Regions from separate parts of the Nocardiopsis sp. TRM 82005 genome, predicted to be linked through region 1. Evidence: riboswitches for the same ligand, from Rfam matches in the RefSeq annotation. Region 1 holds a riboswitch; each other region holds the start of a gene.
What was found. A riboswitch is a leader RNA that binds a small molecule or an ion and turns the genes downstream of it on or off. The one in region 1 is predicted to bind cobalamin.
Positions count from the first base shown of each region.

Region 2: linked by a shared signal. The riboswitch ahead of AC0T5L_RS17065 (ribonucleoside-diphosphate reductase subunit alpha) and the one ahead of AC0T5L_RS05930 (nitrite reductase) in region 1 are both predicted to bind cobalamin.
Region 3: linked by a shared signal. The riboswitch ahead of metE (5-methyltetrahydropteroyltriglutamate--homocysteine S-methyltransferase) and the one ahead of AC0T5L_RS05930 (nitrite reductase) in region 1 are both predicted to bind cobalamin.

Region 1 covers NZ_JBWDTQ010000008.1:12,107-21,632, forward strand. The annotation lists gene AC0T5L_RS05895 (DoxX family protein) at 1-315, shown strand, start outside; partial or broken gene AC0T5L_RS05900 (VOC family protein) at 554-900, shown strand; gene AC0T5L_RS05905 (Rdx family protein) at 1,047-1,340, opposite strand; gene AC0T5L_RS05910 (SMI1/KNR4 family protein) at 1,551-2,573, shown strand; partial or broken gene AC0T5L_RS05915 (lysoplasmalogenase family protein) at 2,786-3,127, opposite strand; gene AC0T5L_RS05920 (M14 family zinc carboxypeptidase) at 3,587-4,804, opposite strand; gene AC0T5L_RS05925 (DUF1330 domain-containing protein) at 5,185-5,562, shown strand; cobalamin riboswitch at 5,721-5,926, shown strand; gene AC0T5L_RS05930 (nitrite reductase) at 5,981-7,039, shown strand; gene AC0T5L_RS05935 (precorrin-8X methylmutase) at 7,036-7,701, shown strand; gene AC0T5L_RS05940 (precorrin-2 C(20)-methyltransferase) at 7,698-9,203, shown strand; gene cobM (precorrin-4 C(11)-methyltransferase) at 9,200-9,526, shown strand, end outside.
Region 2 covers NZ_JBWDTQ010000020.1:151,247-160,772, reverse strand. The annotation lists gene AC0T5L_RS17080 (hypothetical protein) at 1-14, shown strand, start outside; gene AC0T5L_RS17075 (NYN domain-containing protein) at 588-2,282, shown strand; gene AC0T5L_RS17070 (hypothetical protein) at 2,309-2,881, shown strand; cobalamin riboswitch at 3,607-3,786, shown strand; gene AC0T5L_RS17065 (ribonucleoside-diphosphate reductase subunit alpha) at 3,943-7,638, shown strand; gene AC0T5L_RS17060 (ribonucleotide-diphosphate reductase subunit beta) at 7,787-8,869, shown strand.
Region 3 covers NZ_JBWDTQ010000016.1:30,819-40,344, forward strand. The annotation lists gene AC0T5L_RS12700 (quinone-dependent dihydroorotate dehydrogenase) at 1-745, shown strand, start outside; gene AC0T5L_RS12705 (polysaccharide deacetylase family protein) at 993-2,549, opposite strand; gene AC0T5L_RS12710 (polysaccharide deacetylase family protein) at 2,765-4,294, opposite strand; cobalamin riboswitch at 4,539-4,747, shown strand; gene metE (5-methyltetrahydropteroyltriglutamate--homocysteine S-methyltransferase) at 4,890-7,196, shown strand; gene AC0T5L_RS12720 (DUF3558 domain-containing protein) at 7,281-8,342, opposite strand; gene AC0T5L_RS12725 (helix-turn-helix transcriptional regulator) at 8,961-9,526, opposite strand, start outside.

The DNA.
Region 1 (9,526 bases):
CTCGGTACCTGGCCCTCCTGGTGGGCCGCGCTCATCCAACTGGTCTGCGGCACCCTGGTCCTGGCGGGACTGACCACCCGCCTCAACGCCGTGACCGCCTCGGGCTCGATGGCCTACGCCTACTTCGCGGTCCACCAGCCCGAGGGGCTGCTGCCGCTCGGCAACGGCGGCGAACTCGCGGCCATGTACTGCTGGGCCTTCCTGCTCATCGCCGTCCTGGGACCGGGCCCCTGGGCCCTGGACACCTTCCTCGCCCGCCTGCGCGGCGGCGATGCCCACGGCTCCGGGCCCGGCCCCGAGCACGGCACCGCCTGAACCGCGCCCGCCGCCGGGTCCCTTCCGAGTTCGTGGGGGGACCCGGCTTCTGTGGACACCGCGTACACGAACTCCACCGCCGAACCAGGCGGAACGGTCGTCGGTGACGAGACACGGCGGCGGCCGTTGCCGAGCCGCGTGCACCCGGGGCCTTTCGCGAAAGCGCGCGCGGGGCAGGGTGTGTCATAGTCCTCTCGAGAAGCCCCGGAGATACGCCTTTTCCCACGTGGAGCCGCCGATGGCCGTCCACCGTGTCACGCCCGTCATCCAGTCAGAGGCCGCGCAGGAGAACCAGGAGTTCTACGGGCTCTTGGGCTTCGAGGAGGTCATGAACCACGGCTGGATCGTGACCCTCGCCTCCCCGTCCAGCCCGGCGGCACAGGTCAGCGTCATGACCAGCGACAAGACCGCACCGGTCAGCCCCGACATGAGTATTGAGGTGGACGACGTGGACGCGGCCTACGCGGTCATGCGGGAGAGCGGCGCGGAAATCGTCCACCCCTACAGGACGAGGAGTGGGGGGTACGGCGGTTCCTTGTCCGCGACCCCGACGGCAGGGTGGTCAACGTGTTGAGCCACCGCTGACGCCGCCGGGCGGTTCGGCCGTGGCCGCGGCGGACAGACTCGCCTTCGGCGACAACGGTTCCGGCCGGGACCACCGGCCCCTCGTCAGGCACCGCGCCCCACGGATCTCGGTCGTCCTCGACCGAGGTCGGCCTGCGCGACAGACCCTAGTGCTCTGACGTGCGTTCGGAATGCCCCAGGCGGCGGTCGGGGGCGATCCGGTCCCGGATGAGGCGCTTGAGTTCGGCGGCGTCGGTGAATGCGGCGTCGCTCCTGCGCGACCACACGCTCTGTCCGTCCAGGCGGACCTCGAACACGCCGCCGCTACTCGGGACGAGTGCGACCTCGCCGAGTTCGGCCTCGAACGTCGTCAGTAGTTCCTGTGCCATCCAGGTGGCCCGCGGGAGCCACCGGCACCGAGTGCAGTACTCGATCTCCAGCCGCGGTTGCTTTACCTGCATGGCTCCAAGCATGGCACGGGAGCGAGACCGGTGGCTCTGCGGCCCGGACCCTGCGGAGGCCGCGATCCCGCGGGACGCGGCCGCGGCGACACCCGCCGTTCGCGTGGCCGGGGGCCGGCACGGCCCAGGGCGGCGCGAGGAGTGTGTCCGCTCCGCGGAGGCCCGAAAACCGGTGGAACGTACACCGGCGCGTTCGGCAGGGTGGCGCCCATGGACCATCCATCTCCCATCACGCACGAACCCGGGACGGGGCCGCCATCGCGGCTGCGCCGGATCCGGGCCAAGCACACCTGGCTCCGGGAGCGCGGTGCCGACGAGCTGTGGCTCATGGCACCCACGACGGAGGATGCGGTGACCGCCTTCGAGGAGGAGAACGGCCTCACCCTGCCCGAGAGCTACCGGGCGTTCGTCACCTCCGTTGCCGACGGCGGCATGATGTTCGGCGCGGGGGCCGGGTCCATCGCGCGGAAGGCCGGCATCCCAGAGGAGGGATACCAGCGCACCGTCGCCGTGGAGAGCGACGAGTTCCCGCCCACCCACCCGTTCCCGCTCGTGGCCGGGGAGGAGGGCGAGGACGGTACGCGCTACCCGTACGGTCGCGTCGAAAGCCGCGCACCCTGGCCCGAGAGCATCCGGTTCGACGACCACTGGTGGGAGCGTGCCCTCGACTGGGACGAGGACACCACTTGGGGCGAGTTCCCCGGTCTGCTGCGCATGGCTGAACTGGGCTGCGGCTACGCGGTGAACCTTGTCCTGTACGGGCCGGAACGCGGACGCGTGGTCTACACCTGGAACGACGAGAAGCCCCCGTCGTTCCCGCCGGGCGCCGATTTCCCCGCATGGTACGAGACCTGGCTGGACATGTACGCCTGCGGCCTGCACTTCCCCGAGGGAGAGCCGCCGCGCGAGCTGCGGCACGACTACGGACACGTCCTGGTCACCCGTCCCGACTACCTGCGCCCGTGGGTGGTCGAGCGTCACGGGCAGGCGATGCGTGCGGTTCGCATGGGTGCCCGGTGCGGACCCGGTGGCGAGACCGGTCTGAACGATGCGACCGCCGAGCGGTTCGCCGGCCTGGCCGTCTCCGAGGCCCACGGGCCCGACCGGCTGGCGGCGGTGTGCGCGCTCAGCCGCGGCCGGGGACATCCGGAGCGGCTGCGCCGCGTCGCGCAGCGGGGGCACGGTGCCCCGGCCGACCTGGCCCGTGCCCTGTCCGGAGCCGACGCCCTCTGAGAACCGGGCCTGTGGTCGCCGCTCACGGGCGATCGCCACAGCCTCACGTGCCGTGGAAGACCGTGAGGTCGATCGCGGGTGCGTCCGTGTACACGACGCCCCGCTCGGGCGGGGGCGCCCGACGCGGCGTCGGTGCAGTGGGCGTCGAACATCTGTGCCTCGTCGAAGCCAGGGACGAAGGACCGCAGGGCGATGAGGGCGTCGCAGATCAGGAACAGCGCTCCACCTGCCGCCGTCCAGGCGTTGGCCCCCGTGGCCAGGACCGCCATCAGCGCTAGCACCAGCCCGTACAGCAGGACGGGGACCAGCAGACCGTGGGCGTGCGGGGCACACACCCACACCAGGGCGGACACGAAACCGAGGTAGGGCACCAGCAGCCACCGGCGGTGGCGGAGCACGCTCTCGGTCCGGTACGGCCAGAAGGCGAACACGTACACCACCTGTGTGACCAGGAAACCGCCCACCATCAGCAGGAACGCGGTGTCGCCGTCGGCCAGTGCGGGAAGGGAGCCGCCGAGCCAGGAGAAGACCAGGGCGATCAGCGCCAGCCTCACCAGACGGGGGCCGGTCCGTGGCCGCGAACACCCTCAGTGCCGGGGCCGGCATGAGCAGGACCCGCGTCGGCCGCGACCAAGAGGCGAGGCCGAACAGCTGGACGGCCAGGTGGGAGGCGGCCAGAGCGAGGAAGAAGGCCAGCAGAGCGCGGGCGAGGGGGTGGTGGGGGACCCTCAGGACATGGTACGGACGCCTTCTGGTGATCCTCGGTGAACTGCCTCCGCGGGCGGCCTTCGAGGGGGACACGGCTTCGGGGCGCCGGTTCCACCGGCGCACGAGTCCCCAGGGACGCGTGCGTGCGACGGGGACCGATCGCGTGATCGGCACACACTCCTCAGCGAGGGTGTGTGCAACGGCGGGGCCGATCCGGCCGTCGGCCCCGCCGCATCACGTGGTCAGTGCCGGGGAGTGTCCGCCGCGCACGCCCTAGCTGTACCTAACCTCTGTGGTCAGTACACCTAGCGCCCGGGGATGGTGTGGTAGCGCTCCGGGTCGAGGTCGTGCAATGAGCCGTCGGCGAGGCCTTCGACCACCGACTCCAGGCCGCGCTCGACCGTCTTGACGAGCTGGCCGCGCTGGCGGGCTCCCCAGCTCTGGGTCTGCCCGCGCACCTCGAACAGCATCGCGCCGCTGCCGTTCAGGGAGAAGGAGCCCAGCGCCGTCCCGGGAAGGTCGAGGTCCTGCGGGTACAGCGTGATGTTGTCGAACCCCGAGCTGCCGTAGGAGTTCAGCTCGTCGTACACCGCGAGGTTGACCTGGCGGGAGAGGTCGAAGTCGTAGAGGTCGGCGTACTCGGAGTACTTCTCACCCTCGGGGGTGCCCGGGTCCGGGACGAAGTCGGCGGAGACGGACAGGTTCACCCACTCCCCGCCTTCCTCCTCCTCGTAGCACGGCCCCTGGTGGTGCAGGTCGATGTAGACGTCCACCCCGCCCCGCTCCTCGGTGAGGTCCACGTAGAGGTCGCGGACCGTCTGGGACTCGGGGTGGATGTACCAGCCGGGCTCGCTGGACCGCCCCGGGAAGTCGTCGGGTTCGGGCACGTAGGACAGGTCCGGGTTGAAGTCGCGGTTGACGTCGAACCCGGGGCGCTCGGAGTAGTCGTCTCCCTGTAGGGACCGGGTGTAGTAGTTCCACGGGGGCTGCGCCCCCTCCAGCTGGGGGAAGTCGGCCACGACGTCGTCCCAGCCGCGGTCGTTGCCGCGCCGGTCCAGTTCGCTGGCGTCGGGGTTCATCTGCGGCACCGCGACCAGGGTGACGTCCTCGCGCAGCCGTTGAGCCCGGGGAGTTCTGGCGCTCATGGTGCGCAGCAGGTTGAGCAGCGCCTCTGTGCCGGTCTTCTCGTTGCCGTGGATCTCGCTGGTGACCAGCACGGTCTGCGGTCCGGTGCCCACGCGCGCGGACCAGATCCCGCGCCCCTGGTGGGAGCGGCCGATCTCCTCGACCGCCAGTACGTCGCCGCGCTGGCGTTGGAGGGTCCGCAGCTCGCGTTCCAGCTCGGCGTGGTCGGTCCACGACCGGCCGCCGGTGTCCCCGGTGTTGGACGAGCAGTTCGCCTGCGAGGGCTGCGCCGCCGCGGGGGAGGCGGGCGCGACCATCGAGGTTCCGAGTAGTGCTCCGGCGAGCAGTGCGGCGAGCGGTGCGCGGTGGCGGAGCCTCCGCTGGCGGTACGGGGTCAAGAGTCCTCCTGCGGTGTGGGGGGACAGGGGCTGGTCTTGGCACACTCAGATTTACGCAGATATGTACAAATGGTCAATAGTTTGATCTAGGTTTCGTTTTCCTGGACGTGGGAGTCCAGCCCTCGCCAGGAGTCCCTCGGGGCTGGGTAGTGGCTCTGTCACCTGCGCATCCGTGGCGGATTGGATATCGTTTTCGCACCCAGGGGAAAGGGAATGGTAGGAAAGCGGTATGCAGGATTTTTGATGGAACCGGGGTGGGCGGGCCATCGCGACGAGGCCGCGGGCAGGCCCGCCAATAGTGCATACCGACCAGTCGGTTACCATGGCGTCCGTGGTGCGCCCACGCTTCTCACACCCCTCGACCACACAAGGAGTCACCAATGGCCGTCGACCCCTCAGGATCCGCTCTCGCGGGCATGTTGAAGGATGACCCGGGCGGTCCCTTCGTCATGCTCAACCTGCTGCGCTTCGCTCCGGACGGTCGTTCCTCGTACGAGGAGTACTCGCGGCAGACGGCTCGCTTCCTGAAGAAGTACGGAGCCGAACTCCTCTACGCCGGTGACGGTGCGGCGCCCCTGGTCGCCGAGGACGGGCAGGACTGGGACGCGGTACTGCTCGTTCGCTACCCCGACCGGGAGACGTTCAGCCGCATGGTCGCCGACCCCGAGTACCAGAAGGTCACCCATCTGCGCTCCCAGGCCCTGACCGAGGCCGTGCTCCAGCCGACCGTTCCCTGGGGCTCCGGCCGCAGTTCGTAGACGGGGGCCTGCGGGCACGTTCAGAAGTCGTGCGGTGGCCATCGGGGCGGGCCGTGGAGACCTACCGTGAGTGACCGCGGCAAGGCACCACGGCCCGCTCCAGCCGTGCCTTCTCGCAGGCCGGTGGGGACCCTGGCTCAGACCGGTGATGAGCGAGGTATTACCCTCGTCGAGCCAGTCGAACTCCACCTCGTGGGGCAGGGAACCCGGTGAGACTCCGGGACTGACGCGCAGCGGTGAGGGTGACGGGCGGGCACGCCCCGGGAACGCGGTTCCCGGGACAGCCACTGGAGCACCGCTCCGGGAAGGCGCTCCGTACCGGTCGAACCCGAGTCCGAAGACCTGCTGGCACTGGCGGTGACGGGCCGCCAGGTCATCCGCGGACCCCGCGAACGGGTCCCTGACCCGAAGGACTCGCATGTCCCCGACGGAACCCCCGCCCTCCGCCCCTCGAACCCGGCGCGACCGCTGCCCCGGCGCCCTGCGTCCCTGGCCCGCCGAGGACGGGCTGCTGGTCCGTCTCCGGCTCGTCGGCGGCCGGCTTCCCGCCCGCTCGCTGCGGGCCCTGGCCGCCGTGGCCGACGAGTACGGCGTCGGCCGGATCCATGTCACCGGCCGGGCCAACGTGCAGCTGCGCGCCCTGCCCGGACGTGACGGGCGGTTGCCCCCCGAGGTGCTCCGGGCCCTTGAGGGGACCGGTCTGCTGCCCTCGCTCACCCACGAACTGGTCCGCAACGTGATGGCCTCCCCGTGCACGGGCCTGACGGGCAAGTGGGCCGGAGCCGGAGGCTCTCCTTTGAGGGTGGAAGCTTCGTCTGGCGCGGAGCGTCCCCCGGAGCGATGGCGGGCGACGGGCAAGTGGGCTGGGGCCGGTGGCTCTCGTTTGAGGGTGGAAGCTTCGTCTGGCGCGGAGCGTCCCCCGGAGCGATGGCGGGCGACGGGCGGGAGGGTGGACCTGCGCCCCCTCGCCACCGACCTGGACGGGCTGCTGTGTGCCGAGCCGCACCGAGCCGCCCTTCCCGGGCGCTTCCTGTTCGTCCTGGACGACGGACGCGGTGACATGCTCGACCGCTCCTGCGACCTGGGCCTCGTCGCCCTCGACGAGCAGGTCGCCCAGCTGAGGATCGGGGAGGGCTGGGGCCCGTTGACGCCGCTCGGCGGGGCCGCCGCCTCGCTCGTAGGACTGGCCGACGAGTTCCTGGAGCGGCGCGGAGACGGTCCCGCCGCGCCGTGGCACGTCGCCGAACTCCCGTCGCCGCTGATCGAACCGGCGCCACCGGACCCGCGACTACCGGCCCCCGCGCCGCCGCTGCCGTACGGTCCGCTGCCCGAGGGCGGACGGCACGTTCCCGTACCCGACGACGGACTGGACCGCCCCGCCGCCGAAGCGCTCGCCGAGGAGGCGCTCACCTCCGGATCCCGCGAGCTCGTCGTCACGCCGTGGCGTGGCATCCTCATCCCCGGAGAGACACAGTGACCGTCCCGAGCCGGCCGAACCGGCACTATGAGTACGTCGACGACGGGCCCGCGATCTACGCCGACTCCTTCGCCATCATCCGGCGTGAGGCCCGGCTGGGGCACCTGCCCGCCAACGCGGAGCGGCTCGCCGTCCGGATGATCCACGGCACCGGCCAGGTAGACCTCGCCGACGACCTGGCCGTCCACCCCGATCTGGTCCCCGCGGCACGGGCCGCCCTCCGGGCCGGTGCGCCGGTCCTGTGCGACGCGCGCATGGTGGCCGCTGGCGTGACCAGGAACCGCCTGCCGAGCGGCAACGAGGTGCTCTGCCTCCTCGGCGACGAGCGGGTCCCCGACCTCGCCCGGGAGTGGGGCACCACCCGCACCGCGGCCGCGGTCTCCCTGTGGGAGCCGCTGCTCGACGGCGCGGTGGTCGCCGTCGGCAACGCGCCCACCGCCCTCTTCCATCTGCTGGAAATGCTGGTCGACGGCGCCCCGCGCCCGGCTGCGATCGTCGGCTGCCCGGTCGGCTTCGTCGGCGCCGCCGAGTCCAAGCAGGCGCTGACGGAATTCGCGGGCCGACACGGCGTCGACGTCCCCTACGTGACCACCCGTGGCCGCCGCGGGGGCTCCGCGATGACCTCCTCGGCCCTCAACGCACTCGCCAAGGAGGAGGAATGACCGGTCGTTTCCACGGTGTCGGGGTCGGTCCCGGCGACCCCGAGCTGATCACCCTCAAGGCGGCCGGGCTCATCACCGGAGCCGACGTCGTCGCCTACCACGCCGGCGCGGGAAAGCAGTCCAACGCCCGGCGCATCGCCGCGTCCCTGATCCCGGGCTCGGCGGTCGAGGAACAGCTCACCTATCCGGTGACCACCGGCGCGACCGACCATCCGGGCGGCTACGCGGGTGCGCTGGCCGACTTCTACGAGGAGTCCGCCGCACGGCTGGCCGCCCACCTCGACGCCGGGCGCGACGTCGTCCTGCTCTCCGAGGGCGACCCCCTGTTCTACGGGTCGTACATGTACATGCACGACCGGCTGTCCGAGCGGTACGAGACCGAGATCGTGCCCGGAGTCCCGGCGTTCACCGCCGCCGCGGCGGCCCCGCTGGCCCGGCAGACCGACGTGCTCACCGTGCTGCCCGGCACCCTGCCCGAACCGGAACTGGCCCGCCGTCTGGCGGACACCGACGCGGCCGTGATCATGAAGCTGGGCCGGACCTTCCCGGCCGTCCGCCGCGCCCTGGAGGCGGCCGGGCGCCTGGAGCACGCGGTGTACGTGGAGCGCGCCTCGATGGACGGGGAGCGGCGGCTGCCGGTCTCGGAGGTCGATCCGCAGACGGTGCCCTACTTCTCCCTGGTACTGGTCACCGGCGACAGCCGCAACGGCAAGCGGTCCCGGCAGGGCGGCGCGGCGACGCCGACGGCACCGGAGTCCGCTGAACCGGCGGCCGAACTGCTGGTCGTCGGCCTGGGGCCCGGTCCCGGGCACTGGCTCACCCCCGAGGCCTCCGAGGCGCTCGCGGAGGTGGACCACGTGGTGGGCTACGCCTCCTACGTCGACCGGGTCCCGCAGCGCCCCGGACTCACCCGGCACGCCTCCGGTAACACCGTCGAGCTCCAGCGGGCCCGGTTCGCCCTCGACCTGGCCAGGCGCGGAGAACGCGTCGCCGTGGTCTCCGGCGGGGACGCCGGCGTCTTCGGCATGGCCACCGCCGTGTTCGAGGCGGCCGAGGACCCCGGCTACCAGGACGTGCCCGTCCGGGTGCTGCCGGGCGTCAGCGCCGTCCAGGCGGTCGCGGCCCGAGCGGGCGCACCCGTCGGCGGTGATTTCGCGGTGATGAGCCTGTCGGACCGCCTCAAACCGTGGGAGGTGGTCGAGCGGCGGCTGCGCGCCGTCGCCGAGGCCGACCTGGCGCTGGCCGTCTACAACCCGGCCTCCCGGTCCCGGACCGAGCAGATCGTCACCGCCCGCCGGATCCTGCTGGAGCACCGGAAGCCCGACACCGTGGTCGTCGTCGGCCGGGACGTCGGCCGAGACGGCGAGTCCCTGACGGTGACCACCCTCGACGAACTCGACCCGGCCGCCGTCGACATGCGCTGCCTGCTGATCGTCGGCGCGTCCGGCACCCGGGTCTCCGCGACGGGCCGCGTCTGGACCCCGCGGTGGGTGGGACCATGACCGTGCACTTCGTGGGGGCGGGGCCCGGCGCCGCCGATCTGCTGACGGTCCGCGCCACGCGGATGCTCGCCGAGGCCGACGTGGTGCTGTACCCCGGCACGTACCTGGACCCGGACGTCCTCACCCACTGCGCGCCCGGCGCCGCACTGGTGGACACCCAGGGCCTGGACCTCGACCGCATCACCGACCGCCTGGTCGACGCGCACGCCGGGGGGCGGGACGTCGTACGGCTCACCTCCGGCGACCCCTCGCTCTACTCGGCGCTCGCCGAGCAGACCCGCAGGCTCGACGCGCACGGTGTCCCGTGGGACGTCACACCGGGG
Region 2 (9,526 bases), on a different contig from region 1:
TCAACCTCGGTTGAGCCCCAGCCGGGCGAACGGTCGGCTCCGGGGCCGGAGATGCCTCTGGAAGGCGGTGTGACCGCTGAGGGAGAAGGGGCCGAGGGGAGGCCGAGGGTGCGTCGGACAACGATGTGCCCACGGATTCCGGGTCCGGTCCCGGCTCCGGAGAGGCCGCTCCTGAACGGTGATCCCGCTGGACACCGACCAGCGAACGGCGGAAGTCGGACAACGCGTTCACCGATTCGGTCCGCGGTGCACAGGGGCCCGTCACGCTCGGTACCGGCGTAGTTCGATTCGACTCAGTACTTGGGCGGGAAACGGATAACCGAATCCTCGCGAAGTAGGACGTCGTCGTGGTGGGAGCCGTGGCCCTGACGTTTCCCGTGCGCACCCGGGGTCCAGATCCCGCCCGGCTTTTTTCGGGATCGCCCTGAGAGCCGGGAATCCGAGAACACCCTGACGAGCCATCTTTGGGTAGTAGGACCGTAACTCTCTGTATCAACAAGGGGCACGCAAAACCATACAGACTTGGCTAGGCTGTGCCCCGGTCATGGACATGACCCCAGAGACAACAGGGAAGGGAGGCGGTGTGAGTGGATCGCTGCGCGTTGTTCGTTGACGCGGGATACCTTCTCGCGGACGGCGCGATGGCCGTACACGGAACCCGCAACCGGGACTCCGTCTCCTGGGATTACACCGGTCTCGTCCAGTTCCTCAACGAGGTTGCGCGGGACCGCACCGGTCTGCCGCTCCTGCGCTGCTACTGGTACGAAGCCGTCGCCGACGACCGGCGGACCCAGGAACAGGACGGCATCGCCGATATCCCCGGCATCAAGTTCCGTGCCGCGCGTATAAGGCCGGGCCGTCGCGAGGGCGTGGAGAGCTACGTCCAACGGGACCTCACCACGCTGGCCCGCACCGGCGTCCTGTGCGACGCCGTCCTGGTCAGCGGTGACGAGGACATGGCCTCCGTCGTCGCGGACGTACAGGACATGGGTGTGCGCGTCACCGTCGTGCACATCTCCGTCGAGGGGAACTGGACCATCTCCCGCGCCCTGCGCCGGGAGTGCGACGACCTCATCGAGATCGGCGCGGGACACCTGCGCCCGCACGTCAACCTGCTCTCCAGCGGCGGCTCCGCCCAGGAGACGGCGGCCAAGACCACCACACCGTTCGCCAACGGCCGCGCCCGTTCCGCGCCCGAGACACCGAGGCAGCCTGTCGCGGCCGAGCCCGGAGGGAACCGGGCCGAACCGGCGGCATCCTCGGCCGCGGGTCTGGAGGCGATGTTCGCCGGGACCGGAGGGCAGCCCGCTCCTCAGGGCAATGCCATGGACCAGCTGCGCGCCATGCGCCGGAGCCTCGCCCAGCAGCGCGGCGGCGACCACCTGGTCGGGCCCGGTGCGGAAGGTCAGCAGCACGGCGCCATCGACGCGAACGGGTTCCCCTCCGGGGGGCAGGCCCCGCCGAACATGGGCGGCAACGGTGCCTATCCCGGCGCCCCGATGACCGGGGGGCACCCGGCACAGAACGGCCAGGGAGGCTATCCCCCCACCGGGGGCCACCAGTCGATGCGCGGTGCCGACCAGGCGGGTTACGGACTGCCCTCAAGACCGGCACACGGGCAGGGACAGGCCATGACCGGGCCGCAGCAGTCCTTCGCGAGCGGAACGGGGCCTCAGCAGTCCTTCAACGGCGGAACCGGGCCGCAGCAGTCCTTCGCGCACGAGACCGGGGCCCAGTACTCGTTCGCCCCGGACGCGCAACACGGGCAGCCGGGGCACACACCACCACAGAGAAGCGGCCCACCACAGGACCCAAGGTTCGGCGCGGGAGACAACTCCGGCTTCGGAGGTACGTCCGAAACAAACCCTACCTATGGGACCAGTACGGAAACTGACACCGCCCACCGCGGTGGGGCGGCTCCCTCCTACGAGGGGCCGCCGCCTACTGGTCCCGAGAACGCCGGCCGGTTCGGCGCCGGCGACTACCAGGAACTGCGTCCCACTCCTGGATATCCCCAGCAGATGCGCTCCTCCGCGCATACCGTTGACGAAGCGGTGCATGTTGCGCACAAAGAAGGGAACGACTTCGCGGAGTCGATCGCTCGCGAGGCGCCCGCCCTGTGGGTCGAGGCCGTCCTCGCCCGCAGGCCCCGGATGCCCTCCGACCTGGAGGCGCGTCTGCTTCAGGGCTCCTCGCTGCCGGTCGACCACCTGTTGCGTGACGAGGTCCGGGACGGACTGCGCCAGGGGTTCTGGCAGGCACTGGAGCGCGCCAGACCCTGACCTGAGCTTGGGAGTGCGAGTAGGGGATGGGGGCGATGCGGTTGACCCACGTGACGACGGCAGAACTCGACAGTTTGGAGTTCCACGCCGTCCGGTCCGGTGAGCATGGGCCGGTTGCAGCCCAACTCCTGGACCTGGCCAACCGGGTCGATGCCGGAAGTGAGATCTCCCGCGCGGAGCTGTTCGTGCGCGCGGGAGAGCAGTGGGAGATCGCCCAGGAGTTCGAGCGCGCCTGCGCGGCCTACCAGCGGGCGATCGACGACGGCGGGCCCACGGTGATCGACGCGCGCGCCCTCAGCGCCGGGGCCCTGATGCAGCTGAACGAGGCGGAACAGGCCTACGCCCACCTCAAGCGCCTGGACGCGGAGGAGCTCCCGGGCCTACAGACCTACATCCACGTCGCCGAGGCGCTGTACGCCCACGACGACCTGGAGGGCGCCGAGCGGTGGGCGACGGCCGGCGCGGACCGCTTCCTCGACCTGGCCTCCTCCCCCTACGTCCACGACCTGCTGATGGAGCTGCTGCGGATCCGTTTCCGCATCCGCGTCGATCTGGGGCTGGGCGAGGACGTCCTTGACCGGCTGCTCGACGGGGAGTGATCTCCCACCGTGAGAAGACGGTGACGCACGTGACACGTGGTTGCGTGCGCTTCCCGGTGGCCTGGCCGGGCGGGGCCCACCGGAGGGGGATCCGCGGAGCGGACGGGCCCGCTGAGCGGTCTCCGGAGCCGTCGCGGCCATCGCCGCGCGCCGCCGCAAGGCGGTGCCCGCCGGAGCGGCCACGGCGGTGTCGACGGCGCTGCTGCTGGTGTACTGGGAACTGATGGCCCGTCACTTCGACGAGAGCCGGCAGCGGATCGGCGAACCCGGTCCCGGGACCTGAGGACCCCTCTGGGACGGTCCTTCGCCGGAGCCCTCCGGGCCGGGGCGGAATCTGACGAGTGAGCTTTCCGACGTCCGCCGGGGACATGTGACACGCCCGGGCCGACCATCCCCGCGAACCGCCCGTGCGGGCCCGAGGCGGCGGCCGGCGGACCGGGTACGCCAGGTTCCGCGGTCGCCCCGGACCGCCGTGCGCAGGTGTTCCGGGCCGTGCGGAGGGCACGTCGGAAGCGCTCCGGGTACGGGCGGTCCCGGTGACGTTCTAGGCTGTGTCGAGTCGCCCCCGGAGCTGGCTCCGACCAGGTGTCACGCCTTCGGTGAGCAGGTGCGCGCCTCCCCCTCATACCACGCCCGGAGCGCGTGTTCGGCAGCCGTCGAAGAACCTGAGAAATCAGTGACACGCCATCATCTTGCGGTGTTCCAAGCTGACATCCCCTAGATGTAGTATCTCTCCCGCTGGTGGTTCACCCCTGGGTGAGGCAAGAGGGAACCCGGTGCGAATCCGGGGCTGCCCCGCAGCGGTGAGTGGAGACGAGGACGCCACAGGCGCCGGGAACCCCCGAGGACATCCCGGAGCGGTGACCTCCACGAGCCCGAGGACCTGCCACTGGTGCGCACGTGAGCGTGTGCCGACGACGGGGCCTTCGAGGGTGAGCCGCCGCGATCCACCGGTTGACGACCGTCCGCACCCAGTGCGCCGGTCCACCGGTGGGAGCCGTGCACCTTGCTTCTCGGTCCCCTCCCCGCCGGGACTCTTCTATTGAGGTTGGAGCCGCTGTATGACCCTTGACGTCGAAGCCGTGCCCGCGTCCGTTCGGTCCGAGCAGACCAACGACGGCAGCCCCCCTGCCGCCGCCGACCGGATCGAGCACGTCGTAACCGAGGCCTGCGCGCGGCTTACCGGTGTTTCGGCGGAAAAGGTCCTCACCGAGGCCCGTCGCGGCTTCTACCCCGGAATCCCCGACTCCGAGGTGGAGCTGGCCCTGGTCATGGCTGCCCGCAGCTTCGTGGAGGTGGACCCCGACTACTCGTACGTGGCCGCCCGTCTGCTGCTGGACACGCTGCGCCGTGAGGCCCTCACCTTCATCAGCGGCGCCCCCGACACCGCCAGCCAGTCCGAGATGGGTGAGCGCTACGCCTCCTACCTCGCCGCCTACGTCAGCCGTGGCATCGACCTCGGCCAGCTCGACCCCGCGCTGGCCGGGTACGACCTGGACCGCCTGGGCGCCGCTCTGCACCCCGAGCGCGACGAGCAGTTCACCTTCCTGGGCATCCAGACCCTCTACGACCGCTACTTCCTGCACAGCGACGAGGTCCGCTACGAGCTGCCGCAGGCGTTCTTCATGCGCGTGGCCATGGGTCTGGCCCTCGACGAGGACGACCGCGAGGCCCGCGCCATCGAGTTCTACGAGCTGCTGTCCTCGTTCGACTTCATGGCCTCCACGCCCACCCTGTTCAACTCGGGCACCGTGCGGGCGCAGCTGTCCTCCTGCTTCCTCACCACCACCGGCGACGACCTGCACGCCATCTTCCACGGCATCAGCAACAACGCGATGCTGTCCAAGTACTCCGGCGGCCTCGGCAACGACTGGACCCCGGTGCGCGGCCTGGGCTCGCACATCCGCGGCACCAACGGCAAGAGCCAGGGCGTCGTCCCGTTCCTGAAGATCGCCAACGACACCGCCGTCGCGGTCAACCAGTGTTTCGCTCCCGACACCCCGGTCTACACGGCTGACGGCTGCAAGCCCATCTCCGAGATCGGTGTCGGGGACCTGGTCCTCGGGCACAGCGGTAACTACCGCGAGGTCACCGACGTCATGATGTACGACCAGGTCGATCCCATGGTGGAGGTGAACATCAAGCACTCCCTTGAGAGCCTGAAGGTCACCTCTGGCCACCCCTTCTACGCCATCCAAGGTGTGCCGCTGGGGCAGTCGAACAGCCGCACGCTGAAGTGGCTCGAGAACGACAAGGTCCGGGCCGAGTGGGTGGAGGCCGAACAGCTGTCTCATGGGGACTACGTCGCCCAGGTCGTGCCCAAGGAGATCGTTCCGGTCGAGGGATTCACCGAGGAGGACGCCCGCCTCTACGGCATCCTCCTGGGCGACGGCCACTTGTCCAAGGACGGGACGCAGTGGGGAGTCTCGGGCAATCCTGAGCTCGACACCCACCTGGACTTCGTGCGCCGCTACCTGGATGCACGCGGCATCCACTACTGGGAGTCCGGCCGGGGTGAAACCTACCTCCAGATCCACTGGGCCTCCGGACGCGGCGTGACCCGGGACGAGACCACCGGCCGCATCACCGGTGCCGGTGAGCCGACCCTTCCGCTCACGGCGGAGGACATCTACGACGGCGAGCACGCGAAGCGCATCTCCCGCAGGTTCAGCCACCTGCCGCACGCCCAGACCCGGGCGATGCTCCAAGGGCTCCTGGAGACCGACGGCGGTGTGTCCCGCGGTGTGGAGATCTACTTCACGAGCACGTCGCGCCCGTTGGCCATGGGCGTCCGCTACCAGCTGTTGCGGCTGGGCGTTCCCGCCGCCGGACAGTACCGCGAGAGGGAGCAGGCGCACACCGGGCGCCGCTCGGACGGCAGCGAGATCTCCTTCTCCGGCACGGTGAAGGCCTTCGACATCCGGGTTCCCGCGGTGGAGGGCATCGCGGAGCTCGTCGGCTGCCGTCCGCTGGTCAAGAGGAACTGGATCGACCACAAGGGCATGGTCTTCACCCGTGTCCGGGACGTCGCCCGAGCCGAGGTCGTCCCCACCGTGTTCGACCTCAAGGTGGAGACCGACGAGACCTACATGACCGCCGCCGGTCTGGTGCACAACGGCGGCAAGCGCAAGGGCGCGGTCTGCGCCTACCTGGAGACCTGGCACATCGACATCGAGGAGTTCCTCGACCTCCGCAAGAACACCGGCGACGAGCGCCGCCGCACCCACGACATGAACACCGCGAACTGGGTTCCGGACCTGTTCATGCAGCGTGTGGAGCAGGGCGGCACCTGGACCCTGTTCTCGCCGGACGAGGTCCCCGACCTGCACGACAAGTACGGCGCCGAGTTCGCCGAGGCCTACGCGCACTACGAGGCCGAGGCCGAGGCCGGGCGGATCAAGGTCTCCAAGCAGGTTCCGGCCGTCGACCTGTGGCGGCGCATGCTCACCATGCTGTTCGAGACCGGGCACCCGTGGATCACCTTCAAGGACCCGGCCAACCTGCGCTCGCCGCAGCAGCACATGGGTGTGGTGCACTCCTCCAACCTGTGCACCGAGATCACGCTGAACACCAGCGCCGACGAGGTCGCGGTCTGCAACCTGGGCTCGGTCAACCTGGCCCAGCACGTGGGCCCGGAGGGCCTGGACGCCGAGCGCCTGCGCCGCACCGTCCGCACCGCCGTGCGCATGCTCGACAACGTCATCGACGTGAACTTCTACACGATCCCCGAGGCGCGCCGCGCGAACATGCGCCACCGCCCCGTGGGCCTGGGCCTGATGGGCTTCCAGGACGCCCTGTTCAAGCTGCGCACGCCGTTCGCGTCCGAGAGCGCGGTGACGTTCGCCGACGAGAGCATGGAGCTCGTCAGCTACTACGCCATCGAGGCCTCCTCCGAGCTGGCCGACGAGCGCGGCTCCTACGAGAGCTTCGAGGGTTCGCTGTGGAGCCAGGGCGTGCTGCCGATCGACTCGCTGCGGCTGCTGGCCGACGCGCGCGGCGGCGTGCTGGACATGGACCGGGGCGAGACCCTGGACTGGGACTCGCTGCGCGAGCGCGTCAAGGCCACCGGCATGCGCAACTCCAACGTGATGGCGATCGCTCCGACCGCGACCATCGCCAACATCACCGGGGTGAGCCAGTCGATCGAGCCGGTCTACCGCAACCTGTACGTCAAGTCGAACATGTCCGGCGACTTCACCGTGGTCAACCCCTACCTGGTGCGCGACCTCAAGGCGCGTGGGCTGTGGGATGACGCCATGGTCTCCGCGCTGAAGATGTACGACGGCAGCCTCGGCGCCATCGACCGCGTTCCGGACGACCTCAAGGCCCTGTACGCCACCGCCTTCGAGCTCGACCCGGAGTGGCTGGTGGACGCCGGTTCGCGCCGCCAGAAGTGGATCGACCAGGCCCAGTCGCTGAACCTGTACATGGCGGCGCCCAGCGGCAGGAAGCTCGACGCCCTGTACCGCCGTGCGTGGCGCTCCGGTCTCAAGACCACCTACTACCTGCGTTCGCAGAGCGCCACGCACGTGGAGAAGAGCACGCTCAAGGGCACTGACGGCCGCCTCAACGCGGTCGCCGCCACCCCGACGGCCAGCCCCGCGGCCTCGCCCGCGCCGAGCCCCGCGCCGTCCCCGGCGCCGAGCCCGAGTCCGGCGCCCGACACCGGCGGCGCGGATGCCTCGGAGGACGAGTTCGAGATCGTCGACGGCGAGGCCTGCGCGATCGACGATCCCGAGTGCGAGGCCTGCCAGTAGCACCACCGTCCCGGTGGCCGGGCGCCCCTCTGCGGGCGGGCGGCCACCGGCGGCCCCGGTGGACGGTCTTCGGGCCGCGGAGGAAGCTTCGCGGCCCTGCCCCAGAAACGATGTGCCCGGCACGGCCGGAGAACGGAAAAGCCCCAGCATGACCGCAGTTTCCGAGAACAGCGCGAGTTCCAGCAGCGGCCTCGGCGCGATCGAGCGCGACGCCGAGCGCGTCAACGTCGACGACAAGACGATGATCAACGCCCGCGCCGACGTCAACCAGCTGCTCCCGCTCAAGTACACGTGGGCGTGGGACAAGTACCTCGCGGGCTGCAACAACCACTGGATGCCCACCGAGGTCGCCATGCAGGCCGACATCGCGCTGTGGAAGTCCCGGGACGGGCTGTCCGACGATGAGCGCCTGATGCTCAAGCGCAACCTCGGCTTCTTCGCCACCGCCGAGTCCCTGGTGGCCAACAACATCGTGCTGGCCGTGTACCGGCAGCTCACCAACCCCGAATGCCGCCAGTACCTGCTGCGCCAGGCCTTCGAGGAGGCGGTGCACACCCACACCTTCCAGTACATCTGCGAGAGCCTCGGCCTGGACGAGGGCGAGCTGTTCAACATGTACCGGGAGGTCCCCTCGATCACGGCCAAGGACGCCTGGGCACTCAAGTACACCCAGAACCTGGAGGACCCGGAGTTCCGTACGGGCACTCCGGAGGCGGACCAGGCGTTCCTCCGCGACCTGGTGGCCTTCTACGTGATCTTCGAGGGCATGTGGTTCTACACCGGCTTCGCGCAGATCCTCTCGCTGGGCCGCCGCAACAAGATGGTCGGTATCGCGGAGCAGTATCAGTACATCCTGCGCGACGAGTCGATCCACCTGAACTTCGGCATCGACGTGATCAACCAGATCAAGATCGAGAACCCGCACCTGTGGGGTGAGGAGTTCCAGGCCGAGGTCCGACAGATGCTCATCGAGGCCTGCGAGCTGGAGGTGGCCTACGGCCGCGAGACCATGCCGCGCGGCGTCCTCGGCCTCAACTCGGAGCTGTGTGAGAAGTACATGCACTTCATCACCGACCGCCGCGCCGAGCAGATCGGCCTGAGGCCCATCTTCGGCGAGACGGAGAACCCGTTCCCGTGGATGAGCGAGATGATGGACCTACAGAAGGAGAAGAACTTCTTCGAGACCCGCGTGATCGAGTACCAGACCGGCGGCGGCCTGGACTGGGACTGATGACCGGCCAGGGTCCCCCCGCGTCGGCGGAGCGGGGGGACCCTTCCTGCCGGAGGCGCTCCGAAGGGGAGGAGCCCCTCCGTCACGGACGGCCCGGGCCGCGGTGAGCGGCCCGGGCCGTCGGCCTTTCCCAGCCCCTGTCCCCGTTCCAGACCATCCTCACCGGACGCACCTCGCGCAGGAGCGCCGCGCTCTCATCGGGTGACGGCGGCGTGACGGGAAGGCCGTCACCGAGTCCTCCGGAAATCCAACCCTTGACCCCTGAGGCGACCAGACACGTCCCCCGCTGCTCTGCGGCAGGCTCTCGTAGGCCCCCTTGTCGCACAGAGACCCGTCGACCAGCCGCCGCGGGGTGACGGGTTCCCGTTCGTCCTCCAGCGCACGGGTACCGGACACCTCCTCGACGGGGAGGACGGAACCGATGCCGGACGGCTCCTCGTACCCGTTCCACGGGGTTTCCGGCGGCACGGGGTCCCGCGGTACAGGGACGTCCCAAGGTCCGATCAGCGGTTCCCGCGTATGTTCGATCCGACAAACACCGGAGCCAGGGCATGGCCTGGCGGACAATCTTGCCTGGTCAATAACTCGGTGAGGTATCAAAGCGGTGTTGTTCCACGCACGACCATTGTGACTTGTCGAACAAGGGGCAATGATTCC
Region 3 (9,526 bases), on a different contig from region 1:
GCTCGGCAAACGCCGTCCCGTACTGGGCGTCAACATCGGTAAGACCAAGGTGACCCCGGAGGAGGAGGCCCCCGCCGACTACGCGGTCAGCGCCCGGAGCCTGGCCCGCTACGCCGACTACCTGGTGGTCAACGTCAGCTCGCCGAACACGCCGGGGCTGCGCAACCTCCAGGGTGTGGAGCAGCTGCGTCCGCTTCTGACAGCCGTGCGCGAGGCCCTCACCGAGGCCGACCGCCCGGACCTGCCCCTCCTGGTCAAGATCGCCCCCGACCTCGCTGACGAGGACGTCGACGCCGTCGCCGACCTCGCTCTCGACGAGGGCCTCGACGGCATCATCGCCACCAACACCACCATCTCCCGCGAGGGCCTCACCACCGCCACCGACCAGGTGGAGGCCGCCGGTGCTGGTGGCCTGTCCGGGGCTCCGCTCAAGCAGCGCTCCCTGGAGGTACTGCGCCGTCTGCGCGCCCGCGTGGGCGACCGGGTCACCCTGGTCGCCGTCGGCGGCATCGAGACCCCGCAGGACGCCTGGGCCCGCATCCGAGCCGGAGCAACCCTCGTGCAGGGCTACACCGGCCTCATCTACGGCGGTCCCCTCTGGCCCCGCCGTATCCACCGGGGCCTGGTGCGGTTGGCCCGCTCCGCCGGTTACCGCTCCATCAGCGAGGCCGTTGGTGCTGACGTCCCCTCCCGCTCCGGCAACGGGGAGGAGCCGGACGCCGCGACCGTCACCGCGAACGGCTAGGGAGCGTTGTGCGGCGACGGGGTGCGACGGGGCCGTCCCGACGGTCGAAGGCAGAGGCAGAGCGGACGGGTCCACCTTCACCGGCGGATGGCTGAGTCCTCCCAGCCCGGCCTCCTGGGGCCGGGGCGGACACGGACGCTTCGCGTTCGCTCCGTGGCCGGGTGCTGCCGGCATCCCCGTGGTGGGGCGACAGCACCGGATCCGGCGCCCGCCCAGGGGAGCACCGAACAGACCGTTCCAGCGGCCGTCAGGATCCGATGGGGGCGGTCAGGCCCTCGGGCGGGTAGCTCTCGCCGGCCTCGGGGCCGCCGTAGACCTGGCTGACGGTCACGAACTCGTACCCCTGCCCACGCAGCTGCTCGATGATCTCAGGGGTAGCCGCCAGGGTCGGCGACAGGGTGTCGTGCAGCAGTACCACCGCTCCGGGCTCGGCATGCTCCACCACGCTCTCCACGATCTCGTCGCGGCTCAGGTCGGTCCAGTCCTTGCTGTCATGGCTCCACAGGATCTCGGCCATGCCCTGCCTGCCGATCTCCTTCAGCACCTCCGGCGAGCTGTCCCCGAACGGCGGCCGGAACAGCTCCACGGTGCCCCCCGTCTGGCGGCGCACCATAGCGCTCACCGCGGCCACCTGGCCGACCAGTTCCTCGCCGGAGAAGTATTCCGGCATGTGCTCGTGCAGGTCGTTGTGGCTGCCGAGCTCGTGTCCCTCGGCGTAGGCGCGCCGCAGCACACCGGGCCGGGTCAGGGACGGGTCGCCGTTCAGGAAGAACGAGGCCGTCACGTCCTCCTCCGCCAACAGGTCCAGCAGGTGCGGTGTCGCCTTGGCCGGGCCGTCGTCGAAGGTCAGCGCGATGCACTTGGTCTTCGCGCAGTCCACGTCCGGGTCACGGGCCGAGACCACTCCCGGAACCGCCGGGGCGGACTCCGGTTCGGTCCCGGGCTCCTCCACGGCCAGTACGGGCTCCTCGGCCAGCGACGCCTCCCGTGCCCGCTCGCCCAGGTCGGACAGCAGCGGCAGGGCCTGTTTCGAGGGCACGACCGCGACCATCCGGCCCGGCTCCGAAGTCGGTACGTGGCCCTCCACGACCGGGGACAGATGCCCGTCGTCGAACTCCACGACCAGGTCCCCGTCAGTGTTGAACCCCATCGAGTCGTACGTGCGCATCACCGGATGCAGGCCCTCCACGTCCACGTCCTCCTCGTCGGCGAACGCCTCGCGCACGATCCCGTTGAGCTTCTCCAGAGCCGCGTCGTCGGCCAGCAGCTCCGTCGCGTACGCGGTGTGGCCGGTGGACGCGTCGTACCAGTACGTCCCGTAGCCCTGGCGCAGTCCGTGGTAGTCCTCCTCGGTCCGCACCAGGCGCACGCCCAGCACGCCGTTCCCCGCGGCGGCCACCTCCCACTCGATGTCCAGGTGCATCGGGTTCCGGCTGGCGCCGCGGAAGTCCCGCACCTCCTGGTCCACCTGTGCGGCCAGTCCTTCGGCGAAGGCCTCGGCCCCCTCGAACCGTGGATAGGAGACGTCGATCTCCAAGCCTTCCGGCTGGTACGGGTGGTCCCCGAAGTCGCTCGCCTCACCGCGCCACTCGGCGATCTCATCGCCCGGCTCGTCCAGCAGGACCGTGATCAGCTCCGGATCGTCGGCCTCCGAGGCGGTCTCCTGGACGTCACAGGCCGCCAACGGCAGAACCAGTATCATCAGTACGGCCGCGGGCCACCACGGTCTGTGCTCCCACGGTCCGTGCCCTCCGCCCCTCGGGCACCGGACGGCTTCGTTCGGATGAACTCGGGTCGACGACAACACCGGACTCCCTCATCCCTAAGCAGGTGCCAACGCGGCTGCTGGGAGCAACATAAGTGACGCCGTCACCCCTCCTGTGAGCGTGACCACATGTGGTCACGCTCACAGGGCAGGATGCGTGTCCCACAAGTTGTCCCCGCTGCTTCCAGCACCATCTTGCTCACTCACGGGTTCCTTCGCCATCGTCTCCCGTCCGACGCTCCGACACCGCATCCCTAGGCGGACGTGTCGGGGAGGTCGGGAACCCCGTCGACGTAGACCTCACCGGGGGTCGTGGTTCCGAGCATCTGGGAAACGGTGACCATGGTGTACCCGCGCGCGTCCAACTCCCCGACGATCGTGCGGGCGGCGTCGATGGTGGTGCCGTGGATGTCGTGCATGAGGATGATGGCCCCGTCCGAAGCGCCGTCCAGCGTCCGGTCGGAGACCACGGGGGCCTTCCGGTCCTTCCAGTCGTTGGTGTCCACGCTCCACAGGATCTGGGCCAGCCCCATGTCCGCGGTCACCGACGCCACACCGTCGTCGGTGGAGCCGTACGGCGGGCGCATCAGATTCATGGTGTGCCCCGTCTCGCGGTACACCAACGCCTGCACGGTGTCCAGGTCCGAGCGCGCCCGGCCCGAGCTCAGGCCGGCCAGGTCGGGGTGGTTCAGGGTGTGGTTGGCCAGCTCGTGTCCCTCGGCGTAGGCGCGCCGCACCGTGTGCGGGTGCTCCATGACCGGGTATCCGGTGACGAAGAACGTGGCCCGCGCGTCGTACTCGGCCAGGACGTCCAGCAGTTCGGGGGTACGTCCGCCGGGCCCGTCGTCGTAGGTCAGCGCCACGCACTTGGTGTCGGGGCCGGAGCAGCCGACGCCGTCGTCGACCACGGGCAGCTCTCCGGGCATGGGACCGTCCCCGTCCTCCTGGCCGTCCTTGTCGGCCTGGGGCGGGGCGGGGATCACGAAGTCCTCAACACCCACGGTCGCGGTGTCACGCACGCGCGCGCCCAGCTCCGACAGCAGTTCCCCGGAGTCCTCGGCGTCGATGACCGCGTGCGTGCGGCCCTCCGACACGGGGGCGACCTGTCCGGCGTCGAACTCCACCACCAGGTCCCCGTCGGGGTTGAACCCCATCGAGTCGTACAGGGAGCGGATCGGATGGATGATGTCCGGGTCCGCGGCGCCGTCCCCGCCCTCCACCGCCTCGCGCACCAGTCTGTTGAGCTCTTCCAGCTCCTCCTGCCCGGCGATCAGCGCGGCGGAGGGGTGGTGCTCCGCGGTGGCGGTGTCGTACCAGTAGGTGGTGTACCCCTCCTCGGGCCCCTCGGAGTCGGTCTCGACCCGCGTCATCCGGACCCCCACCAGACCGTTGCCCGCCGCGGTCAGGTTCCACGCCGCCTCGAAGGAGACCGCGCCCGGGCTGGCCGCCTCGAAGGCGTGTACCTCATCGGTGAGCTCGCGCTCCAGGAAATCCTCCAGCGGCTCGGCGTTGGGGATGACCGGGTAGGTCACCGAGGTGGTGATCCCGCCGTCGTAGGCGAGTTCGGCTTCTTCGGTGCCCACAACGTCCGCCGCGTCCACCACGGTCAGCCCGTCGGGACCGCCCTCGGCCGGAGGCGGCGCCTCGTCCTCGCCGGAGGACGCCGACGCATCGTCAGCCGGCGGAGACTCGGCCCTGTCGAAAGGGCGGACGGCCAGCAACACCATCCCCGCCAGGACCAGAAACGCAGCCAGGACCGTGATCAGAGGATGGTCCGGTGTCATGGTCGGGCGGGACTGCTTGTTCACGAGGGAATCTCCACGTTCATCGTCAGACGAACGTCCGCGGGGAGCGACAGGGGAGGGCTCACCGCGTAACGCTTCACATCGGGTGTGACGTCGGCTGTGTGACAGGGGTTCGCGCTGTCTGGCCGGACGCATGAGGGCGCACGCCGGATACAAGGGCGGAGGGGGCGCTCCCTATACTTGCAGGCGTGGAAGGTACACGCGCCACCCCGCGAACCGGACGGTACCGGTGGGGTAGGGGGGTGTCGTAAGAGGGAACCCGGTGCGAATCCGGGACTGCCCCGCAGCGGTATGGGGGAACGAGCGTCACCACAGGCACTGGTGGCCCGGTCGAGAAGGTCGGGAACTGGGAAGCGGTGGCCAGTAGGAGGAGCGGTGTCCGCACCGCCCGCGCCCCCGAGTCCGAAGACCTGCCTCCACCCGGCGGTGCGTCCGTGCCGCCGGTGGTCCCGCGCTCCGAGGGAGGGCCGGGGGCGGTGGACAGGTGTGCACGCTCATGGCGTGTCCGTCGGCGTGCCCGCTCCTCGCCCCGCCTCGTGGCCGGTACCCGGCTTTCGACGAGGGAGAGAAGCTCATGACCGAGATCCCCAGGCCCAAGACGGGCCCCGCCTCCCCGGGCGCGCCCCGCTCCTCCGTGCGCTCCACCGTGCACGGTTACCCGCGCATCGGCCCCGACCGCGAACTCAAGCGCGCCAGTGAGTCCTACTGGAAGGGTGGGACCACCGCCCAGGAGCTGGACTCGGTCGCAGCCGACCTGCGCCTGGGCGTCTACACCCAGCTGCGCGAGGCCGGGGTGGACGACATCCCGTCCAACACCTTCTCCTACTACGACCACGTCCTGGACACCGCGGTCCTGTTCGACCTGGTCCCCTCCCGCTTCGCCCCGCCGGCCGCCGCGGACAGCCGGGACGAGGAGCTGAGCCGCTACTTCGCCCTCGCACGCGGCGAGCAGGGCGCCCCGCCACTGGAGATGACCAAGTGGTTCGACACCAACTACCACTACCTGGTCCCCGAGCTCTCGCCGAGCACCCGCCCCCGCCTGGTCGGTGACAAGCCCGTCGCCGAGTTCCGGGAGGCCGCCGAGGCCGGTTTCCACACCCGTCCGGTCCTGGTCGGCCCGCTCACCTTCCTGATGCTGGCCAAGGCCGCCGACGACGCTCCCGGGGGATGGGAGCCCATTGAGCTGCTCGACCAGCTCCTGGACGCCTACGCCCGGCTCCTCGGCGACCTGCGGGCCGAGGGCGCCACCGAGGTCCAGCTGGACGAGCCGATCCTGGCCACCGACGAGGGCCGCGCCGCCATCAGCCGCCTGGAGCGCGTCTACCAGCGCCTGGGCTCCCTCTCCGACCGTCCAGCCCTGCTGGTCTCCACCTACTTCGGTTCCATCGGCGCACCCGCCCTGCGCGCTCTCAAGGACTCCCGGGTCGAGGCAGTCGGCCTGGACCTGGTCACCGACGACGAGGGCGTGGACGACCTGGTGAAGGTATCCGGCCTGGGCGGGACCCGCCTGGTCGCTGGCGTGGTGGAGGGACGCAACGTCTGGCGCACCGACGTTCCGGCCGCCGTGGCCACGCTCGGCACGCTGCTCGCCCTCACCGACGAGCTCACTGTGAGCACCTCCTGCTCGCTGCTGCACGTGCCCCTGGACCTGGACGCCGAGACCTCCTTGGCTCCGGAGTTGCGCGGGGCCCTGGCCTTCGCCAAGCAGAAGGCGGGAGAGGCGGCCCTGCTCGGCCGCGTGCTGTCCGAGGGCGCCGAGGCTGAGTACGCCGAAGAGGGCGATGCCCGCGACCCGGCCTTCACCGACGCCCGCGTGCGCGCCCGCCTCGACGCCCTGGGCCCGGATGCCTACCAGCGCCCCCAGGACCGCGGCGCACCCACGGACACCCCGCTCACCACGACCACCATCGGTTCGTTCCCGCAGACCCCGGAACTGCGCCGCGCCCGGGCCGCGTACCGCAGGGGAGAGCTGGCTGAGGACGCCTACAAGCAACTCCTACGCGAGGAGATCGACCGGGTCGTCGCGCTTCAGGAGGAGATCGGCCTGGACGTGCTCGTGCACGGCGAGCCCGAGCGCAACGACATGGTCCAGTACTTCGCCGAGCAGCTGGAGGGCTACGCCACCACCGAGAACGGCTGGGTGCAGTCCTACGGTTCGCGGTGTGTGCGTCCGCCGATCCTGTTCGGCGACGTCTCGCGCCCCGAACCCATGACGGTCGAGTGGATCACCTACGCCCAGTCGCGCACCGACAAGCCGGTCAAGGGGATGCTCACCGGTCCGGTGACCATGCTCGCCTGGTCGTTCGTACGCACCGACCAGCCGCTGGGCGAGACCGCGCTCCAGGTGGGCCTTGCGCTGCGCGATGAGGTCGCTGACCTGGAACGCGCCGGGATCCGCCACATCCAGGTGGATGAGGCGGCCCTGCGCGAGCTGCTGCCGCTGCGCGGGGAGCGGCGCCGGGAGTACCTGGACTGGGCGGTGAACGCCTTCCGCCTGGCCACCTCCGGGGTGTCACCGTCCACGAACATCCACACGCACATGTGTTACTCGGAGTTCGGGCTGATCGTCGACGGGATCGAGGCCCTGGACGCCGACGTCACCAGTGTGGAGGCCGCCCGCTCGCGCATGGAACTGGTACGCGACCTCGGCAGCCGCGGTTACAAGCGGGGGATCGGCCCGGGCGTGTACGACATCCACTCCCCGCGGGTGCCCTCGGTGGAGGAGGTCGAGGGGGCGTTGCGGCTGGCGGTCGCCCACATCGACGCCGGGAACCTGTGGGTCAACCCGGACTGCGGCCTCAAGACGCGCGGCTACGCCGAGGTCGAGCAGGCCCTGCGCAACATGGTGGAGGCGGCCCGCCGGGTGCGCGCCGGCCTCTAGGGAGACGCACGGCCCGTCTGGAGGAGGGCGGCACGGGTAGGGGGCCGCGGCGAAACGCCACGGCCCCCTTGCTCATGGGAGTGGTCAGCTACCGACCACGGCCAGCGCGTCGGCGCCGGCGTTGAGCATGATCTCCTCGACGTTGTCGGGCATGACCAGGTCCTCGGCGGTGTCGTCACCGCCGTAGGACGGGTGCAGCTGGTACTCGATCCGGATGTTGAGGTTGGCGGTGCGGATCAGCAGCACGGCCTGGGGGATGTCGTCGCCCAGGAAGTCGTACTTCGTGAGGACGTAGAGGGACTCGTCGCCGAGGTCGACCTCCTTGTTCTCCTCGATGTTCTCGGCCTTGTAGACGTCGATGTACTGGTTCTCGCCGGTGATCTCCTCGACGTCGTCCTGGAAGTCGCTCTTGGCGGCCTCGATGGAGTCGGCCGCGGAGTAGGGGACCGCGTAGACGACCTCGTAGGCCGCGTAGCCGCCGGCCGCGTTGCCCTCGGGGGCGCTGGCGTCCAGGGTGTCGCAGTAGGAGTTCTCGTCCCGGACGGACTTGTCGCCGCCGTCCTGGATCAGGAAGTCGGAGACCACCTGGTCGGTGAAGGCATTGCAGGGCTCGGTCGGCACGGCGTAGGGCGGCTCTCCGGCGGGGGCCGCCTCGGTTTCGGGCGCGGGCTCGTCGCCGCCCTCTTCACCGCCCTCTTCACCGCCCTCTTCAGGGTTGTCCTCGGCGCTCTGGGAGGACTCGGTGTCGGCGGCGGGCGCGACGGCCTGGTTCCCGCTGCCGTTGGTGACTAGCATGACCACGACCGCGATCACCAGGACGATGATCACGGCACCGCCGCCGATCACGACCCACAGTCCCGCCTTGCCGCCGCCCGAGGGCTGCGGCGGCGGGGGCGGGGGATACCCGGGACCGCCGGGCCCGCCTGGTCCTCCGGGGCCGCCCGGTCCGCCGGGGTAGGGCGGCTGGCCGCCCTGGTACATCTGCTGTTCGGGAGGGCCGGGGAAGCCCGCGGGGCCGCCGTAGCCGGGCTGTCCGCCGGTGTTGGGGTCGCCGTAGGGCTGACCGAAGGGTGGCTGGCCCCCACTGTTGTCCCCGCCACCGTAGGGGTTCTGTGGTGGCTGGTTGTAAGGTCCGTTTTCGCTCATGGCTCCCCTCGCCCGTGTGTGCTGACCGTGTTGTCTGGGACGCATGTGTGCGCCGATGGGTTCTCACGATTCCCTCGCGGCCCGGCCGCGGGCGAAAGCGGGGGCGTGGGGCGGGGGTTTCCCCGTGTACGTGAGGAGGGTTCCGACAGACCGGGGTGCCGACCACCGGGGTGGAGGCCGGAAGGGGCCGAGGGGTTCCTCGGACCGGGCCGGAACTGTTGCATCCTAGCTGTGACCAAGGGTCCGGGGGCAGGTCAGAACTGGGGTAGTGGGGGGAATCGTCACTGTTTTGTGTCGGTTGTGCAGGAGCTCATCACGTACGTGACGCAATCGTGATTCCACGCGGTGGACGCTCGTACCCTGCCTGGGATAGTAGGGCCCGCCCCGCGGCCGGGTGTTCCCGGTCGTCGGCCCGCGGTTTCGTCACCGTGGGCTCAGGCCTGGACGTTCGGGGTGACCGGTTGCTTCTTCGGTGACCGGAACCGGTCACCGAAGAAGCAACCGGGCTTTCGGGCCGACGGCCAGTGGCAGAGGCTCTCCTCCGGGACGCGCGGACGCTCACGTCTCCTGGGGCTGCCCGTCCTCGGCCCCGCCGGTTTCCCTCCCCGCGACGCGCCCCTACGGACGCTGACTGTCCAGATTGTCCTCGAACAGTTCCCGGGCACGGCGAACCAGCGCCTCCCGTACCCCATCCGGTGCCAGGACCCGTAGCGGGGCGGCCAGGCTGAGCAGGTATCCGGCGAGCCCCTCCGCGTCGGGCCCGCCGATATCGACGATGGTGGCTTCGGGGCCATCCGGGCGGTGGGTACCGACTGACGGCGGGACCAGCCGGACCGCCTGGTCCATCGGTAGCGGGAGGCGGACCGTCGCGTAGAGCGGATACACACCGCTCGCTATGGCACGGGAGACGAGCAGTGCCGGGTCCGGCGGGTCGACGAGTTCCACCGTGTGCCCGGTCGGCCGAATCCGCTCGACCCTGTCAGCCCGAAACGTCCGCCACTCGTTCAGCGCCACGTCCCGGGCGACGAAGTACCAGCGGCGTCCCGTGTGCACCAAGCGGTAGGGGTCGACGTCCCGGACCGTCGCCCTCCCCTTTCGATCGCGGTACGACAAGCGGGTGCGTTCGCTCCGGCGGCACACGGTGGCCAGCTCCAGCAGCATGCCGGACACGATCTGCGGCTCAT